DNA from 3 places in the Ferdinandcohnia sp. GQ5 genome. Region 1 is predicted to be linked to each of the others. Evidence: riboswitches for the same ligand, from Rfam matches in the RefSeq annotation. Region 1 holds a riboswitch; each other region holds the start of a gene.
The links. Region 1 has a riboswitch for lysine ahead of AC6CHV_RS25150 (aspartate kinase). Riboswitches for the same ligand answer to the same signal wherever they lie in the genome.
Positions count from the first base shown of each region.

Region 2: another riboswitch for lysine. It lies ahead of AC6CHV_RS10130 (transporter substrate-binding domain-containing protein); the one in region 1 lies ahead of AC6CHV_RS25150 (aspartate kinase).
Region 3: another riboswitch for lysine. It lies ahead of AC6CHV_RS05530 (Na+/H+ antiporter NhaC family protein); the one in region 1 lies ahead of AC6CHV_RS25150 (aspartate kinase).

Region 1 covers NZ_JCAXEW010000031.1:33,755-40,401, forward strand. Annotated here, with positions in the region: gene uvrC (excinuclease ABC subunit UvrC) at 3-1,775, shown strand; lysine riboswitch at 1,843-2,021, shown strand; gene AC6CHV_RS25150 (aspartate kinase) at 2,107-3,351, shown strand; gene AC6CHV_RS25155 (YslB family protein) at 3,862-4,317, opposite strand; gene AC6CHV_RS25160 (succinate dehydrogenase cytochrome b558 subunit) at 4,710-5,318, shown strand; gene sdhA (succinate dehydrogenase flavoprotein subunit) at 5,452-6,647, shown strand, end outside.
Region 2 covers NZ_JCAXEW010000007.1:36,885-43,531, forward strand. Annotated here, with positions in the region: gene AC6CHV_RS10125 (amino acid ABC transporter permease) at 1-702, opposite strand, end outside; gene AC6CHV_RS10130 (transporter substrate-binding domain-containing protein) at 768-1,604, opposite strand; lysine riboswitch at 1,704-1,885, opposite strand; gene AC6CHV_RS10135 (nucleoside transporter C-terminal domain-containing protein) at 2,129-3,310, shown strand; gene AC6CHV_RS10140 (UxaA family hydrolase) at 3,485-4,654, opposite strand; gene AC6CHV_RS10145 (UxaA family hydrolase) at 4,647-4,946, opposite strand; gene larA (nickel-dependent lactate racemase) at 4,962-6,230, opposite strand; gene AC6CHV_RS10155 (2-keto-3-deoxygluconate permease) at 6,538-6,647, opposite strand, start outside.
Region 3 covers NZ_JCAXEW010000003.1:261,018-267,664, forward strand. Annotated here, with positions in the region: partial or broken gene AC6CHV_RS05510 (DUF72 domain-containing protein) at 1-424, shown strand, start outside; gene AC6CHV_RS05515 (bifunctional metallophosphatase/5'-nucleotidase) at 520-1,911, shown strand; gene AC6CHV_RS05520 (DUF1805 domain-containing protein) at 2,035-2,337, shown strand; gene yunB (sporulation protein YunB) at 2,461-3,219, shown strand; lysine riboswitch at 3,314-3,496, shown strand; gene AC6CHV_RS05530 (Na+/H+ antiporter NhaC family protein) at 3,624-5,207, shown strand; gene AC6CHV_RS05535 (sodium-dependent transporter) at 5,458-6,647, shown strand, end outside.

The DNA.
Region 1 (6,647 bases):
CTATGCACGATCATCTTAAGGAAAAATTATCGATTTTACCAGACCAGCCTGGTTGTTACTTAATGAAAGACAGGCAAGGTACTGTAATATATGTGGGTAAAGCGAAAGTGTTGAAAAACCGTGTTCGATCTTATTTTACAGGGTCACACGATGGTAAAACCTTAAGGCTTGTCAATGAGATTGAGGACTTTGAATATATTGTAACTTCTTCAAATATTGAAGCACTTCTTCTTGAGATCAATCTTATTAAAAAATATGATCCAAAATACAATATCATGTTAAAGGATGACAAGACGTATCCTTTTATCAAAATTACTGCTGAAAAACATCCACGCTTATTGATTACTCGAAAAGTAAAAAAGGATAAGGGAAAATATTTTGGACCATATCCTAATGTACAAGCAGCAACTGAAACAAAAAAACTATTAGACCGGATATATCCTTTAAGAAAATGTTCAACATTACCAGATAAGGTTTGTTTATATTATCATATCGGTCAATGTCTAGCCCCTTGTGTCAATGATGTTACCGATGAAACCAATAAAAAAATGGTAGACGATATTATCCGCTTTTTAAATGGTGGATATAAAGAAATCAAAGGCGAGTTGACTGAAAAAATGTTAAAGGCCTCTGAAGAACTCGATTTTGAGAGAGCAAAAGAATACCGTGACCAAATCTCAAATATTGAAACGACAATGGAAAAGCAAAAGATGACAATGACAGACTTTATTGATCGTGATGTATTTGGTTATTCCTATGATAAGGGGTGGATGTGTGTTCAAGTCTTTTTTATCCGTCAAGGAAAATTAATAGAGCGGGATGTTTCTTTATTTCCTTTTTATAACGAGCCTGAACAAGACTTCTTAACCTACCTTGGTCAATTTTATTTAAAAGATAATCATTTTAAACCAAAGGAAGTGTTGCTTCCTAGTTCGATAGACCGTCACATTGTTGAGCAATTATTAGAAGTAGCTGTTCAACAGCCTAGTAGAGGGAAGAAAAAACAATTAATTGACCTAGCTACTAAAAATGCAAAAATTGCGCTAAAGGAAAAATTCGCTTTAATTGAACGAGATGAAGAACGTACAATTAAGGCTGTTGAAAATTTAGGACAGAAGTTAGGGATTTATACACCTCATCGAATCGAAGCATTTGATAATTCAAATATTCAAGGAACAGATCCTGTTTCTGCCATGATTGTGTTTACTGATGGAAAACCTGACAAAAAAGAATATCGAAAGTACAAAATTAAGTCAGTTCAAGGTCCGGATGATTATGAATCGATGAGGGAGGTTGTTCGGAGGAGATATAGCCGTGCATTAAAAGAGAACCTTCCATTGCCAGATTTAATCATTATTGACGGAGGTAAAGGTCATCTTGCTGCAGTAAGGGATATTCTTGAAAATGAATTAGGTTTAGAAATTCCACTAGCAGGACTTGCAAAGGATGATAAACACAGAACGTCCGAGCTCTTAATTGGAGACCCACCTGAGATTGTAGAACTACCTAGAAATAGTCAGGAATTTTATCTTCTACAACGAATTCAAGATGAGGTTCACCGTTTTGCGATTACCTTCCATCGTCAAATCCGTGGAAAAAACGCATTTCAATCTGTGCTCGACGATATTCCTGGAGTTGGGGAAAAACGTAAAAAAGCACTATTAAAGCACTTTGGTTCTATCAAGAAGTTGAGAGAAGCAAGTGTTGAGGATATCCTAAAAGCTAATATTCCTAGACCAACAGCTGAAGCAATTTACGAAAAATTAAAAGAATAGTCGTTGCTATTATAAAAATAGTCTGATATAATGCTTAATAATATAATATTACACTTCAATACGTTGAAGTGAAGATAGAGGTGCGATCTTTATCAGTATGCAATTGGAGGGGTATGAGCCCTAATGATCATTGCAAAAAGGAAAGTTCGCCGAAGTGTAAAAAGGCTCATACTTTTTTATGCTGGTCTTATGTTTAAGAGACATAGGATTGTCAAGATGGATGAATCTTGGAGGGCTATCTCACGAAGTGACACGTAGTACGTTTACGTATATCACAGCAATGAGAATCTCTCATTGCTGTTTTTTATTATTCTAAGAGAGGGTTGAGGGCATGGGGATCATCGTTCAAAAGTTTGGAGGCACCTCTGTTGGGTCACCAGATAGAATTAAAAATGTTGCAAGTCGAGTTATTCAAGAGGTGCAAGCGGGAAATCAAGTTGTCGTTGTTGTTTCGGCAATGGGGAAGACAACCGATCAGCTAGTAAGCTTAGCTAATGAAATTACAAGCGCGCCAAGTAAGCGCGAGATGGATATGTTGTTAAGTACAGGTGAACAAGTAACAATTGCATTATTATCTATGGCTTTACAAGAAAAAGGGTATGAATCCGTTTCGTATACAGGCTGGCAGGCTGGTATTGAAACAGAGGCAATACATAGCAATGCCCGAATTGAAAACATTGAGGTATCAAGAGTATATAAAAGCTTAAAAGAAGGAAAAATCGTTGTCGTTGCTGGATTCCAAGGAGTCAGCAGTTCAGGAGACATTACTACTCTTGGTCGTGGAGGTTCCGATACAACTGCTGTCGCACTTGCAGCGGCGTTAAAGGCGGATAAATGTGACATCTACACAGATGTAACAGGTGTATACACAACTGATCCTCGCGTAGTTCCAACTGCACGAAAACTTCATTCCATTTCTTATGATGAAATGCTGGAGCTTGCAAATCTTGGTGCTGGAGTACTTCACCCACGTGCAGTGGAATTTGCGAAAAACTTCGAATTGCCGCTTGAAGTTCGTTCAAGCTTAGAGCTAGAAAATGGAACCATTATTGAGGAGGAAGTTTCAATGGAAAAGAATCTTGTTGTTAGGGGAATTGCTTTTGAAGACCAAATTACAAGGGTAACAGTATCAGGTTTACCAAATGAATTGCATACACTATCAACTATATTTGGCACACTAGCAAAAAATGGTTTAAATGTAGATATCATTATTCAAAATATGACAGATCATAATCATACAAATATTTCATTCTCTGTAAAAACACCTGATTTACGTGACACACTTGCTGTTTTAGAAAATAACAAGGATTTATTGAAATATGAAAGTATCGAACATGAGGATGGATTAGCAAAGGTTTCAATTGTAGGTTCTGGAATGGTTTCAAACCCAGGTGTAGCCGCTGATATGTTCCAAGTGCTTGCAAATGAAAATATTGAAGTGAAAATGGTAAGTACATCTGAAATTAAAGTATCTACAGTTCTTGAACAAGGCAATATGGTTCGAGCAGTTGAATCTTTGCATGACTCATTTAATTTAGCTGCTGTTGAAGAAGAAAGAGCGAAAGTAAAACTATAATTTTAGTTAAATGGGTGGTTCAAAGGAATTTGGACACCCTTTTTTTAAAATAGAAGGCTCTTTTCTAAAAAAGATTATTGCTTTCTGATAATAAAGGCAAAACTAGTTGATTAGAGCGTAAGGTGGGGACTCCTTGAAAATGTATTCACAATTTCTTCGTGCGTGGGTTATTTCAAAGAAGCAAATTCAATGTCCAGCGGGAAAAGCGTGAGACTTGAGACCCCGCAGGAGCGGTAGCGACGTGTCCAGTTTCAGCGGCTAGAAACTGAGAAATTTCAACTCCTCCCTCAGAGGCAAAATACGCCTCTTTGTCGGAGTCTCCGACGCACAGGACGTGGCGCTTTAGTCGGCCAATTTTCTCGTTTCTGTGCAAGCCGCCTCCACATTTCGTTGAGGAGGCTCAAGCCACGCCCGCGAAAAGCGTCCACCTGAAGCGGAAGTCAACGATATAAAAACAACAAAGTTTGCGAAAACAGCCTAATAAAAAAACTGCACGAAATGTGCAGGCTTTTATTCTTCGGTGATGTCTTTTGGGTCCCATTTTACCGTGAATATTATTTTTTGTGCTCTTCTTTTTTGTTGTTCAAAGCTTTCGGTGATTCGATTTTTCTGTTGTTGAATTTGTTGGGCAAGAAAGCCAGATTCAAGCTGGAATGTACAAATATCTTTCCGTTTAAAGCGAGTAGTTACGATCGAACCCTCCAAATGAAATTCAATGGAGTTTTTATCCAAACGTTCTACCTTAAGGTCTCCCCATCCAGCATCGTGAAAGAATGAAATGATTTCTTCCGTCGTAGGTAAGGGGAATTTTCGGGCAAGATTTTTTCCAGCCCAATATAATATCTGTGGCGTTTCTTTCCCGAGAATATCAGGAATTAAAATTTCTCGTAATAGTTCGTACCCAAATACGGGAACAGACTGTTCACTTGTATTTACATTTTGTTCATTGATGTTAACGTTCTTCACTGCATTCCCCTCTTTCTCCATTCTTTATTATATAACATGAGGGTATAAGAAAAACATGAATTTTTTTGTTTCTTTTTGTCAGGGAGAATTGATTTTTATTTCGTATGACTACAATCATATGTGTACAATTATTATTATTTTTATGAATAAATTGTGGACTTGTTTCCTTGACGCTCTTGCTTTATGGGAGTAAAATGAATTTGTTACATTATACTGATAAAAGAAAATCAGTTGCAGTATTTGTCTATTTATCTACAATAAATAAATTTGTAGATTCCTGCAAAGGTTTTCAGTTGTCAGTTTTTATATCGTCCTTTTACATAATTATACAGGATGAAACATTATAACGGAGTGCCATGTGGGCACGTTTAATTACTAAGGGGGGTTAAAGTATGGCTGGTAATCGTGAATTTTTAAATCGCAGACTTCATTCATTATTAGGTGTAATTCCTGTAGGTTTATTTTTAGTGATGCATTTAGTTGTGAATAATTTTGCGACAAGAGGAGAAGAGGTTTATAACGGTGCTACTCACTTTATGGAAAGTCTTCCGTTTAAACTTTTCTTAGAAATTTTTGTTATTTATTTACCATTATTATTTCATGCAATTTACGGTCTCTATATTGCCTTTACAGCAAAAAACAATGTGAGCAATTATAGCTTTTTCCGTAACTGGATGTTCGCACTACAACGTGTGTCCGGTATAATTACTCTAATTTTTGTTGCATGGCATGTATGGGAAACAAGAATTGCCGCAGCTCTTGGTGCGGAAGTTAATTTTAATATGATGGAGAATATCTTGAGTTCACCTTGGATGATTACATTCTACCTAGTTGGGATAATCTCTACCATCTTCCACTTTGCTAATGGTCTTTGGTCATTTGCAGTAAGTTGGGGATTAACGGTAACTCCTCGTTCTCAAAAAATTGCAACATATGTAACAATGATTATTTTTATAGCGTTAACATACGTAGGTGTGTCTACAATCCTTGCATTCGTTTAATTTTTCAAAGAAAATTTTCAAGTAAGCTCGATAAAATCGGGCGCAAATATGTCAATGCGTAATTGATCTTTTAAAATTTGACCGTTCACTAGTATGACATTTGAACGATCTCTTTATTGGGGAGTGAGTAACTTTGAGTAAAGGAAAAGTTATCGTAGTTGGTGGTGGACTAGCTGGGTTAATGGCTACCATCAAGGCTGCTGAAGAAGGAACACAAGTTGATTTATTTTCACTCGTACCTGTAAAACGATCTCACTCTGTTTGTGCACAAGGTGGGATAAACGGTGCAGTTAATACAAAAGGTGAAGGGGATTCTCCGTGGATCCACTTTGATGATACAGTATATGGTGGAGACTTCTTAGCTAACCAAAAGCCAGTTAAGGCGATGTGTGAAGCAGCACCTGGAATTATTCACTTAATGGACCGTATGGGTGTTATGTTTAACCGTACACCAGAAGGTTTACTTGATTTCCGTCGTTTCGGGGGAACTCAACACCATCGTACTGCATTCGCTGGTGCAACAACTGGTCAACAATTGCTTTATGCATTAGATGAGCAAGTTCGACGTCACGAAGTAGCAGGATTAGTTACAAAATACGAAGGTTGGGAATTCTTAGGAATTATCCAAGATGACGAAGGAATTTGTCGTGGTGTCGTAGCGCAAAATCTTCAATCAATGGAAATTAAATCATTCCCTGCTGATGCTGTTATTATGGCATCTGGAGGCCCTGGAATTATTTTTGGTAAAACTACAAACTCAGTTATCAACACTGGATCTGCTGCATCAATCGTGTACCAACAAGGTGCATATTATGCGAACGGTGAATTTATCCAAATCCACCCAACAGCAATTCCTGGAGACGACAAACTTCGTCTAATGAGTGAATCCGCTCGTGGTGAAGGTGGACGAGTATGGACATATAAAGATGGAAAGCCTTGGTACTTCTTAGAAGAGAAATATCCTGCATACGGAAACTTAGTTCCTCGTGATATTGCAACACGTGAAATTTTCCATGTATGTGTAGATATGAAACTAGGTATCAATGGTGAAAACATGGTTTATCTAGATCTTTCTCATAAAGATCCAAAAGAACTTGATATTAAATTAGGTGGAATTATTGAGATCTATGAAAAATTCATGGGTGATGATCCACGTAAAGTTCCAATGAAAATCTTCCCTGCAGTTCACTACTCAATGGGTGGATTATGGGTTGATGATCATCAACAAACGAATATCCCTGGATTATTTGCTGCAGGAGAGTGTGATTTTTCACAGCACGGAGCAAACCGCTTAGGTGCTAACTCCCTATTATCAGCTATTTACGGTGG
Region 2 (6,647 bases), on a different contig from region 1:
CGTATAATTATCAGAGCCATCTAATTTTCTTTCAAAGTATAATAGAATTCTTGTAACAATGAAGGTCATCACAAAATAAATCATACATGCTACGAAAAACGATTCAAAATATCTAAAGTTATTGCCTGATATCGATTTTGTCACGAAATATAATTCTGTCACTGAAATCACGTTCAGAACGGAGGTATCTTTAATATTAATCACAAATTGATTACCTGTTGCAGGTAGAATATTACGTATAACCTGTGGTAAGACAACGTTCCACATCGTTTGGAAATGATTCATTCCAATTGCATGTGCTGCTTCAAACTGTCCTTTATCAATCGAAACAATCCCACCACGAACATACTCAGCCATATATGCCCCTGTATTGATTGAGACAACAATGATCGCTGCAACAAAAACATTCATATCTATCCCAAATGCTAACGCAGAACCATAATAGATAACCATTGCTTGTACAATCATCGGTGTTCCACGGAAGAATTCAATATAGATGGAGAGGATGGCATTAATGACTTTTAAAAATATTTTGTTCACACCACGTTCGGGCATTGGAATTGTACGGATAACTCCTGCTAGCAATCCAATCATTGCCCCAAAGACCGTCCCGATAAGAGCGATCAAGAGTGTTAAACCCGCACCACGAAGGAACATTGGCCAGTTTTCGATAATTATTTTAATGACCCACTCAAAACTCATTTCTTCTCCTCCTTAGCCCTATATAACCGACTGTATGTTGATATACAGTCGGTTCCCTGTATTTATTATTCTGCTGCTGGTTGATTTTGAATAGCCGAATCCATAATGCTTGTACGTTCTTCTTCTGAGATACCTGATAAAATCTCATTGATTTTTTCTGTTAATTCGCTGCCCTTTTGAAGTCCGACAGCAATTGCTGTATCATCTTCTGAAGTTTCAAATCCATCTTCAAATTCCACCATTACAAAATTTTCATTAGCAGATGAAGCACTAATACCCTCTGGACGTTCTGACACGTAACCATCAATCATTCCTGATTCAAGTGCTACTCTCATTGCTGGGAAGTTGTCCATCGCCGTTTTCTTTTCGACACCTTCAATTTGGTCGATTACTGTATAGTGGAATGTATTTAATTGAGCAGTAATTTTTGCTCCTTTAAAATCTTGGATAGAAGTAGCACCTTCATAAGTGCTGCCTTTTTTCACAACCATAACTAAATTTGAAGTATAGTAATTATCCGAAAAATCGATTGTTTCTTTTCGTTCTGCTGTTGGTGACATACCAGCTATGATTGCATCAATTTTGCCTGATGTTAAAGCTGGTACAAGACCATCCCACTCTGTTTTTACAATCACTAATTCTTTACCTAAACCTTCAGCTACTTTTTTTGCAATTTCCACATCATATCCGCCTGCATACTCTGCAGAACCGTCTATTTTTACTGCACCATTGGAATCATCATTTTGAGTCCAGTTAAACGGTGCATATCCAGCTTCAAGACCTACCTTAAATGTATTATCTTCTGATGAACCAGAATCCGAACTATTACTTGTTCCACACCCTGCTAATAATAGAATGGTAGAAATGATTAAAACGAAAAATATTGTTAATTTGCTTCTCATGCTGTTTCTCCTCCGTATTCTTATAAATTTCGACAAAAAAACGACCTGAGATATACTCAGGTCGCAGTAAATTTGCCCTAAGGTCCTCTCTTTTATCTCAATTGAGATAGCACAACTCAATAAACTGGGGGTTTATTGAGACAGTCCTGCAGCTATTAACTGCAGACCCAGCATGTAATATTGAGGTTATTACAAACTTCGGCGACATTTCCTTCTCCCTAGCATCACTGTTTCCTCAAACTCCACTAAAGACTGTTAAATATCGCGCCTCTACCTCACTAGTAAAAGTGAGGCCTTATTTAATTGTGTTTTTATACTACAATAGTAACTACTAATCAGTCAACTACTAATTATTAGAAAATCCAGTAACTACTGTTTTAACATGGGATATATAAAAAAATAAGCCATCTATATCGTGTTCTTGTTATAAGAAATGGACAAAATATACATTGTAATCACATATAAAAGAGGTTACTATACCGAGAGTATGTACATAATGTTAAAAATACACCAGGAGGTTACATATGCAATATGCTCTTTCAGTTTTAGGTATTTTTGTTGTTTTGTTTTTGGCTTGGTTGACAAGTTCCAACCGAAAAGAGGTAAAATATAAACCGATTCTCATCATGATTGTCATCCAAATTATTTTATCAATATTACTATTAAATACTAGATTTGGTTTCATTATCATCCAGGGGATTTCTGCTTTTTTTAATAAACTGCTTGAATATGCAGGCGAAGGGATTTCCTTTGTGTTTGGCGGAATGGCGAACGATGGAGAGGCTCCATTCTTTTTAACTGTATTGCTTCCAATCGTATTTATTTCAGTATTAATCGGAATTCTCCAGTATCTGAAAATTTTACCATTCATTATGAATGGGATTGGATGGTTATTAAGTAAAGTAAACGGGATGGGTAGACTTGAATCATATAATGCAGTTGCTTCATTGATGGTCGGGCAATCGGAAGTTTTCATCACACTAAAAAAGCAATTAGGTATGCTATCCAAACAACGGTTGTATACCCTATGTGCTTCCGCGATGTCAACAGTTTCAATGTCCATTGTCGGCGCTTATATGACAATGCTAAAGCCAGAATATGTTGTCACAGCTGTAGTGTTAAATTTATTTGGCGGGTTTATTATCGCTTCTATCGTTAATCCGTACGAAGTAAATCCAGATGAGGATATGATTGAAATCCGCGATCAAAAAAAACAATCATTCTTTGAAATGATTGGAGAATATATCCTTGATGGATTCAAGGTTGCAGTTATTGTCGGTGCCATGTTAATTGGTTTTATTGCTTTAATGGCAGCAATCAATCATGTATTTGAACTAGTATTCACCATTTCATTCCAAACGCTATTAGGTTACCTTTTTTCTCCAATTGCTCTTATTATGGGGATTCCTTTTTCAGAAGCAGTTAGTGCCGGAGGAATTATGGCGACAAAACTCGTGACAAATGAGTTTGTTGCGATGATGGATTTATCTGGAGGAAACCACCAATTTAGTGAACGGACACTTGGTATTCTGTCTGTATTCCTTGTTTCCTTTGCTAATTTCTCATCAATCGGGATTATTACCGGGGCGGTGAAAAGTCTCAATGAAGAGCAAGGGAATGTCGTTGCTGGGTTTGGTTTGAAACTTTTATATGGTGCCACACTAGTAAGCATACTTTCAGGTATTATTGTTAGTTTCGTTTTATAAATAACAACGTCTAAAAAAGAAAAAAAGGAACCTTCTCAGTTTCAAGTGGGTTCCTTTTTTGGTTTTTCCGATTTCGGTTTTGAAGGTTTCTACTTAGCAAATTTATTCAACTAATGGCTGATTCTGCCGGAAACGTTAACTTATTCAGATTGGCTGGAGACCCTGCTGAATAAGTTAAAAGGTCGGTCCTATTCTCCAAATTCCAAAGTCGTTTTGCTTCAAAATTTCTGATTTTGTCAGTTTTCCTGACGAGACAGATTTAATTTCATCAAAGATAGATTGTCCAACTGTTTGAACAGTCTCTTTACCTTCAATAATTGTTCCAGCATTCAAATCCATATTATCTCTCATACTATTAAACATTGGTGTGTTTGTTGAAATTTTAATAACAGGAGCAATCGGTGAACCCGTTGGCGTACCACGACCAGTTGTAAAGAGAACTACCTGTGCACCTCCCGCAACCATTCCTGTAAGCTGTTCGATGTCCTGCCCTGGAGTATCCATCCAGACAAGTCCCTTTTTAGTTGGAATCTCTGCATAGTCAACCAGTTCTTGAAGCGGACTGGTGCCAGACTTTGTAGCTGCACCAAGTGACTTTTCCTCAAGTGAACTTAACCCTCCAGCGATATTCCCTGGCGTAGGGTTACCAGTGCGGATATCAATCCCCATCATAAGCGCACGACCTTCTGCCTGCTTAATCTTTTCATATACTCGTCTGGAAGTATGGTCATCAACCGCTCGGTTCGCAAGTAAATGTTCGGCACCGATTAATTCTGTCGTTTCTGCAAGGATTGCTGTTCCGCCTGCTTTTACAATTAAATCACTCACATGGCCAACCGCAGGGTTCGCAGATAAGCCAGAACATGCATCCGAACCACCACATTCCGTTCCAATGATCAATTCACTAACATGACAAGGTTCCCTCATAATTGCAGAGGCATCCTGAACCATCTTTGCTGCAACTTTGGCTGCGTTAGCGATCGTTTGCAAGGTGCCTCCATTTTCCTGGATGGAAACAGTCTCAACTGGCTTTCCGCTTTTAGCAATCTCTTCTGCTACACTTCTTGCTTGATGTGTTTCACAGCCTAAACCTAGCACGACTACGCCATACACATTTGGATTAAGGCCAACACCAACATAGGTTCGGAAGGTTTGATCATAATCCACTCCAACCTGTGTACAGCCATGTTGATGAATAAAACTAACAGTCCCATGTACAAGCTGAGTAACTTGGTATGCAGCTTGGGTCGCACAGGTGATAGTTGGAAGAATCAATACATGATTACGAACCCCAACTTTTCCATCCGGACGTCTATACCCCATAAAATATTCTTGATTATTCATTTATATCCCCCCTACCTCGTGTTCCTTCAAGATTGTGTACATGGACATGCTCTCCTACCTCAATATCGCATGAAGCAACACCTATGATTTCACCGTATTTATAAATCTTTTCACCCTTTTTAATAGAATCAACGGCAAATTTGTGCCCAAAGGGAATGGAGTGTACGAGTTGTACATCAATTTTCCTATCACCATACGAAGCAGTAACAAAGATATTAGCCTCTAAATCTACTAAAACGGTCGCAACATTATCTCTCTCATTCATTAATACAGCCGAAAAACTTTGAGACATGACTTAGCCCTCCTATTAATCCTCAGAATCAACATACGGTATAGTTAATGGCCCTAACGGTAGTACCGCTACAGACATGTCTTTCCCATACTTTTCTTTAAGCTGTTCTAACGTTTGTTCAATATTGTGTGTTGGCTTCAGCATTGCCTGTGTCACTTGCTCATCTGTAAGTAGTGAATACACATAAACATCAGCCCACACTTGAATTACGGCCTGCTTTTGCACTTGCCACTGATCAAATGTTTTAAACTCTGGGTCATTGATCATGTCTAGGATTTCTTGTGGAGACTTGGCCATTTTTAAGATATCCCCGTAATTCCCATGGCTTGGAAGCCCATCCGAACATTCTGAAGCGATAATGATCGCTCCCCCTTTTTTCACAATTTTATGAGCAGCACTCATACCTTTTACAGCCTGGTACAGATTCTGATCGAGTGGATAGCCAGAATTTGAGGTTATGACGACATCAAAGCGCTGTTCACATTTCGTCATTGCGTGTTCTTTTGCATAAGCACAACCTTTGTCATGGGCGGCAATAAGTTCCCCAGCAAACACATTTGTAATCTGTTTATCACGATTCAAAGTGACATTCAGCATAAAATGCGGTTTGCACATCATGTTGATTTCCCTTGTCATCTCCTGTAGAGGGTTATTCACCATATTTCCCCATGTTGCCAACGGATCACCAATCATCCGTGCATTATGGAAGGTCATGATCGTTTCAATTCCTGCAATCCCCGGCATGATTCCTTTTGGTCCACCTGAAAAGCCAGCAAAAAAGTGAGGCTCGATAAAACCTGTTACGATTCGAAAATCTGCTTCAACGTATTCTTTGTTTAAATAAACGTCACAACCAAATTTACTATGCCCTACTTTGACAAGTGTTTCCTTATCATGACAACGATTATTAATAATCCGAACGTTATCAACAACCCATTGCCCTAGCATTTGAACGAACTCTTCTTCCGTTTGATCACGATGCGTTCCCGTTCCATTAATAATCACAAAGTTTTCAAGCGGAACATGGTTTAATTCCTTAATTAAAGCCGGAACAAGTTTTTCATTAGGCGTTGGCCGTGTAATGTCACTAATAACGATGGCTACTTTATCTGTTGCTTTCACCATTTCTGCTAAAGGAGGTGATCCAATTGGATTTTTGAGGGCTTCTTGTAATGCTCCCATTTCATCAGCAAGACCAGAGGGGTTTTGTGGTTCTAAAATAAGAGCATCATCCGGGACATTAATTGTTAAATTTTCTTTTCCATAAAGTAATGTTGTTTGCATTTTTTTCTCCTTTTCAACTCATGATGTGTTTAATAAATAACCACCCCTAGCCTCTTAAATGGCCAGGGGTGGAGCGTATTTGCTGCCCGATTTTTAGGCCCACAGGAAGTGGGTCATAAAGACGTTGCCACAGGACGTGGCGTTCTTAGTCTTTGAACTTACTGTCTCGAAAAACTACCTTTGAAAAATCGTGGCATCCGCCGGAGGCTATAACTTTATTCAGTCAGGGTCTGAACCCCAAATGATTGGTTCCTTTTATAACATTAATCGAAACACTCATAGGAGTGGGGACTTCTTCTGAATAAAGTTATACTGGTACTCCAGGGTCTTTTGGTGCTCCTGGGTTTTCCAGTTTTGCATCAATGCCTTTACTTCTTTGGTATTTATCCATTAGTATAACAGCAATTGGACAAAGAA
Region 3 (6,647 bases), on a different contig from region 1:
CCGCCATCAATCATGGTTTTCACCACAACTAAAAAAACAAACATTACAATTTATGGAACAGGAAGGCTGGATTCATAGTATTTGCGATGAGCCACAGGCAGGCCAAGGGTCAATTCCGACAGTCCTCCATCCAACCGATAAACTAAAAACGCTCGTACGTTTCCATGGCAGAAATGTTCATGGCTGGACAAAGCCAAAACAAGGCAATTGGCGTGATGTGCGTTATTTATATAAGTATAATAAAGAAGAGCTAGAAGAATGGATCCACCATGTGCAGAAACTTAATCAATCAAGTGAGACCATCTACGTATTGTTTAATAACAATTCAGGTGGGGATGCGGCAGACAATGCTAAACAATTTATTGATATGCTCGGAATCGAATATAGAGGTTTAGCGCCGAGGCAATTAGACTTTTTTAGCTAGTAAAAACTATACTAAATTTAAATTGAAATACAAAAGTGAAGTACCTAAAGAAGAAGTCCATAGCATTTTAAACAGGCAAAAAGGAGGTGTAGGGATTGATTGAAACCGTACATATTTATCATACAAACGATCTCCATAGCCATTTTGACCGATGGCCTAAAATCACAAAATATATCACAGAAATGAGAAAACTTCATCAGGCTAACAATGAGGAAATGCTCTTAATTGATATTGGTGACCATATTGATCGCTTTCATCCAATTTCAGAAGCATCCCATGGCAAATTGAATGTGCAGCTCTTAAACCAACTTCAATACGATTATGCTACTATCGGTAACAACGAAGGAATTACGATGTCTTATGAACATCTGGATTCTTTATATGAAGAGGCAGAATTTAAGGTCTTGCTTGCAAATCTATTCGACCGAAATGGGAAGTTACCTAACTGGGCAGATCCTTACCATATTCATGTCTTGCCAAGTGGATTTAGGATAGGAATCATCGGTTTAACGGTTCATTATATGGGGCTATATAAGCTGCTCGGCTGGAACGTCAAAGATCCTTTTGTTATCCTACAAGAAACAATCAATGAATTAAAAGACAAAACAGATATGATGCTTCTGATGTCCCATTTAGGAATCAATGAGGATGAGCAAATTGCAAGAGATTTCCCAGATGTTGATGTGCTACTTGGTGGGCACACACATCATCTTTTAGAAAATGGAAAGAGAATCAATAACACACTTCTATGCTGTGCGCAAAAATACGGGAATTATATTGGACATGTTACTCTTAAAATTGATACTGAGCACAAAAAGCTCATTGAAAGTGCTGCAAGTGTAATCCCTACGAAATCACTGTCAGAAAGTAAGGAAACAACTGAAATCCTTTCAGAGTACATGGCAAAAAGTATACACACCTTACAAAATGATGTTATTGCAGAAATTGACCAACCACTTCTAAGTGATTGGTTTGCGGAAAACTCATTTTCCAAGCTTTTAGCTGAGGTCCTTCGCGAATGGTGTGCAGGAGACATATCGATGGTGAACTCAGGGCTATTGCTTGACTCGCTTCCACCAGGAAAGGTAACAAGAGAAGACTTGCATCGAATTTGCCCACATCCTATTAATCCATGTAAGGTCTGGGTTAAGGGCGATGAACTGAAGGAAATTATTTTACAAGCAAACACAAAGGAAATGGAAAACCTCCATATTAAGGGTCTAGGATTCCGTGGAAAGGTAATGGGCAAAATGGTATATGACGGCGTAGAGCTTTACACTACAAAGCTTTCGGATGGATTAGATCACATTACCGATATTAAAATCAATGGGGAGGACCTCGATCCTGACAAAACGTATTCAATTGCTACCATTGATATGTTCACATTCGGTTCACTCTTTCCTGTCATACGGGATGCAAAGGATAAAAAATACTATATGCCAGAATTCTTACGAGATCTTTTAGCTGAAAAATTAAAAAACAATTAGCAAAACGTACTAAAGATACTTAGTCAAAAGGATTAGAGAAAGATAGGTCTATGACTAGTACTATTTCAAACACAAATCACTTTCCCGTTACATAAATTAGTTAGGGAAAGGAGTGTGCTAGGAATGGTCTCAATGACACCAATCGTAATTGATAATCATCAATTTACAGCCATTACCGTTAACCTGCCTAAGACAAATTTTATGGCAGTCACGAATGAAAATGGCTATATTATGTGCGGAGCTCTCGATGTTGCATTATTAAACGAAAAACTTAAAGAACGAGGCATTATTGCTGGTAGGGCAGTTGGTGTTCGTACAATCGAGCAATTACTGGAAGCCCCTCTTGAATCAATTACAATTGAAGCCGAAAACCGAGGCATTACAGTAGGCATGAAAGGCAGAGACGCCCTACTAAAAATGATCTAAAATTAACCTGAGAAGGTATACCATATAAAAGAACGTGGCATCACTTGAACATTGTCGAACAAAATAGTTATCGTACATCCCTCCTTACTTGCATACACATAGCTTGTAAGGGGGGATTTTCGTTTGGGAAAGTATAGAGCTCGTCTACAACCAAGAAGGAAAGGGCCCTTGCCTTTCCGTTACGTCTTCTTATTAACATTCGTATTTTTTATTCTCTCAACTGTTATTGGTTTATTCATTATTAACAAAGCGATAGAGCCCGCACTCATGGCATATGCTGAAAATGAAACGAAGAAGGTTGCTGCCACAGTTATTAAAAACGCTATTAACCAACAATTAAACGAGGAAGAATTGGTCCAAGAGGATTTAAGTATTGTGCAAACAGATGAAAATGGGAAAGTGATTAGTTACAATACTCAGGTCGTCAATAAAATGGCGACAAAGACACTCGGAAATATTGAGCGGTACTTAAAGTATGTAAATGAAGGTGAAATTAATAAACTTGAATATCCTGATTTAGAAATTGAAACGGATGATGCCAGTGGACAAACGGGCTTTGTTTTTAAAGTACCCCTTGGGGAAGCAACCAATAATGCCCTCTTAGGAAACTTAGGTCCACAAATACCAATTCGTTTTCATATGATTGGATTTGGAGAAACTACGCCACAAGGAAGAATTGATGAGTGGGGGATTAATAATGGGTGGTTTCAATATAATGTTCTTGCGACAGTGACGATGCAGGTTATTTTACCTTTCTCAACAGGAGAGGTTGAAATTGAAACAATTATCCCTGTAATCAATCAAAACATTTTACATGATGTTCCAGACTTCTATAATAATGGTGGGGATTCATCTCCTTCGATAGAGATACCGACAAATTAGTAAAAAATACTATACTAGAATAGTTGAATCTAAGTGAAAAATCAGATATACTAGCGATGGAATTAATAAAAATGAATACACCACCTTATCGGATCGATGAGGTAGAGGTGCAGAAAATAAGAGTAAACTATGTGAGGATGACAACGTAGATCATAGTTGAAAGGATTTTTTGCCGAAGCAAAAATAAACACGTCAATGTTATTTTTGTTGGGGTTGCCTTGAAAAAGGGTAACACTGTCATTATAGAAATGATCTATAATGGAGGGCTACTGATCGTGATGGAGGATAACATAACATTACAGAGAGTAATGATAGTTATTTTCTATCATACTCTCTTTTTGTCTTCTAAAGAGTATCTTCTTTCACCACGCCCTCCAAAATAACACTTGGAGGAATCACATATCATGTCTGGAACAATATATTCAATTATCCCACCGATCATTGCGCTTCTCATGGTTGTTTTAACAAGAAGGGTTTTACTATCACTTGGAGTCGGCATTGTTTCGGCTGCATTCATATTACATGGAAATGTACTAACGAATGAAGGAGTCGGATTTTGGCTACAAGACGTTTTACTCACTATCTGGAATAGCATTAAAGGAGTCTTCGTTTCAGAAGGCGCACTTAATACATGGAATGTATATATCATATTGTTTTTATTCTTATTAGGAGTTATTACTGCCTTTATCTCCATCTCTGGCGGTAGCCGTGCTTTTGGTGAATGGGCGCAAACAAAAGTAAGAACGAGAACGGGTGCACAGCTTTTAGCAGCTGTTTTAGGTGTTATTATTTTTATTGATGATTATTTTAATGCCTTGGCTGTTGGACAAGTAAGTAGACCAATTACAGACCGAAATAAAGTTTCACGTGCAAAGTTAGCCTATATTATTGATTCAACATCCGCACCAATTTGTGTTGTCTCACCAATTTCTAGCTGGGGTGCTTATATTATTGCAATCTTGGCACCTATCTTAGTAACACATGGTGTATCGGAGTTTTCTCCGTTATCTGCATTTATTCGAATGATTCCGTTAAACCTTTATGTACTCGTTTCGATTTTAATGGTAATAGCTGTAGCCATTTTTAATATTAATTTTGGTAGTATGAAAACCCATGAAAATCGTGCATTAACAACAGGGGAAGTAACAGACCCTGAAAAACCGGTATTAGGGGAATTAAAACAGGAATTACCTCAAAGTGAGAAAGGTACTGTTGGTGATTTGGTTTGGCCGATTATTGCATTAGTCGTCGGTACGGTTGGTTCCTTATTATGGACAGGCTATAGAGCTTCTGAAGGTAATATAACCATTTTTACAATTTTTGAAAATACGGATGTAACAGGATCTCTATTATCTGGTGGAATCCTAGGTATTCTTGTAACACTTATTTTATTCTTTGTTCAGGTTTATGCAAAAAAAGCTTTAAACATTGGACTTCTTCCTAAGGGAATTGTTGAAGGGATAAAATCAATGCTCCCAGCTGTATACATTTTACTATTTGCTTGGGTAATTGTTGACTTGATTGGACAAATTGAAACAGGTAAATATCTAGCGAGCCTCGTAGAAAGGTCTAATTTAAATATTGCATTTTTACCGGTCATATTATTTGTTGTAGCCGGCTTTATGGCATTTGCGACAGGGACGTCTTGGGGAACTTTTGGAATGATGCTTCCGATTGCAGGAGACATTGTAGCGGCATCAGATATTAATTTACTACTTCCTGCCTTAGCTGCTGTCCTAGCGGGTTCCGTGTTTGGTGATCATTGTTCACCAATATCAGATACAACTATTCTGTCCTCCACTGGAGCTGGAAGCCATCATATTGATCATGTAATGACACAGTTACCATATGCCATCACTTCCGCCGTTATCGCTATAATCGGATATATAGTACTAGGTCTTACAGGCAATACCTTATTAGGAGTGCTTACTACTTTACTGTTATTTGTTATTTTTGTTTTCACTATGAAAAACAGACAAAACGCATAGAATTACTATTCAAATGGTAACAATCAAACTTAACTAGTATATAAGAGACAAAGGTAATTAGAACCTTTGTCTCTTTTTTTTAAAAAGTATATTTCATTTTAAAATAACTTTTGACATAGAGATAAAGACTGGCTATACTAATAAATAGATTATAGAAAATAATCTGAAAATAGAAAAATTTCCAACTTCAGTCTAGTGCTAAAGGGCTAATACGGTAACGGGCTAAAGTGGAAAAGGGGAGGTTTGTTTTATGGATAATCGTCCACAGTGGGGGACGCGGGCAGGCTTCGTAATGGCTGCAATCGGTTCTGCGGTTGGTTTAGGTAATATATGGAGATTTCCATATGTTGCTTACGAAAATGGAGGAGGCGCATTCTTTCTACCATACCTATTTGCGATTTTAACAGCTGGTATACCAATCCTAATTCTCGAATTTACAATCGGACAAAAGTTTAGAGGATCAGCACCTTTGTCATTTTTCCGTTTAAATAAAAAGTTAGAATGGCTTGGGTGGTGGCAGGTATTAATTTCTTTCGTTATCGCCACCTATTATGCAGTTATTATCGCATGGGCAATTTCGTATACATTCTTTTCATTTAATAAAGCGTGGGGAGAAGATACAGGAGGATTCTTATTCTCTAAGTACTTACATTTAGCTGAAACTCCAGGAGAAGTTGGAGCGCCAGTACTTGGGGTTTTTGGGCCTTTAGTCGTTGTTTGGGCTATTACACTATTTATCCTATTTAAAGGCGTGAAAAAGGGGATTGAAAAAGCGAATAAGATTTTCATTCCTACACTATTAGTTATTTTTACGATTATCGTTATTCGTGCAGTAACACTTGAAGGAGCAAGCACGGGTCTAAATTCATTCTTCCAACCTAACTGGGATAAAATTATGTCTGGAGAGGTTTGGGTAGCGGCATACGGGCACATTTTCTTTAGTTTATCAATTGGTTTTGCAATTATGATTACTTATGCAAGTTATTTACCTAAAAAGTCCGATGTAGTAAACAATGCATTTATTACCGGTTTTGCAAACTCAGGTTTTGAACTATTAGCAGGTATCGGGGTATTCGCGGCATTAGGCTTTATGGCAGCACAAGCGAATGTACCTGTAGAAGAAGTAGCTAGTGCAGGTGTTGGTCTAGCATTTGCGGTCTTCCCGCAAATTATTAACCAAATGCCATTTGGCGAATTTTTCGGAGCGCTTTTCTTCTTGTCATTAGTATTTGCCGGATTAACGTCATTAATTTCGATTTGTGAAGTGTTCATTGCTGCAGTTCAAGACAAATTTAATCTTACACGTAACAAGGCAGTCATATATGGTGCAGGGTTAGCATCACTTATTTCAATCCTATATTCTACAAATGGAGGCTTATACTTCCTAGATGTAGTTGACTACTTCATTAACCAATTTGGTATTGCTGTTGCCGGTTTAGT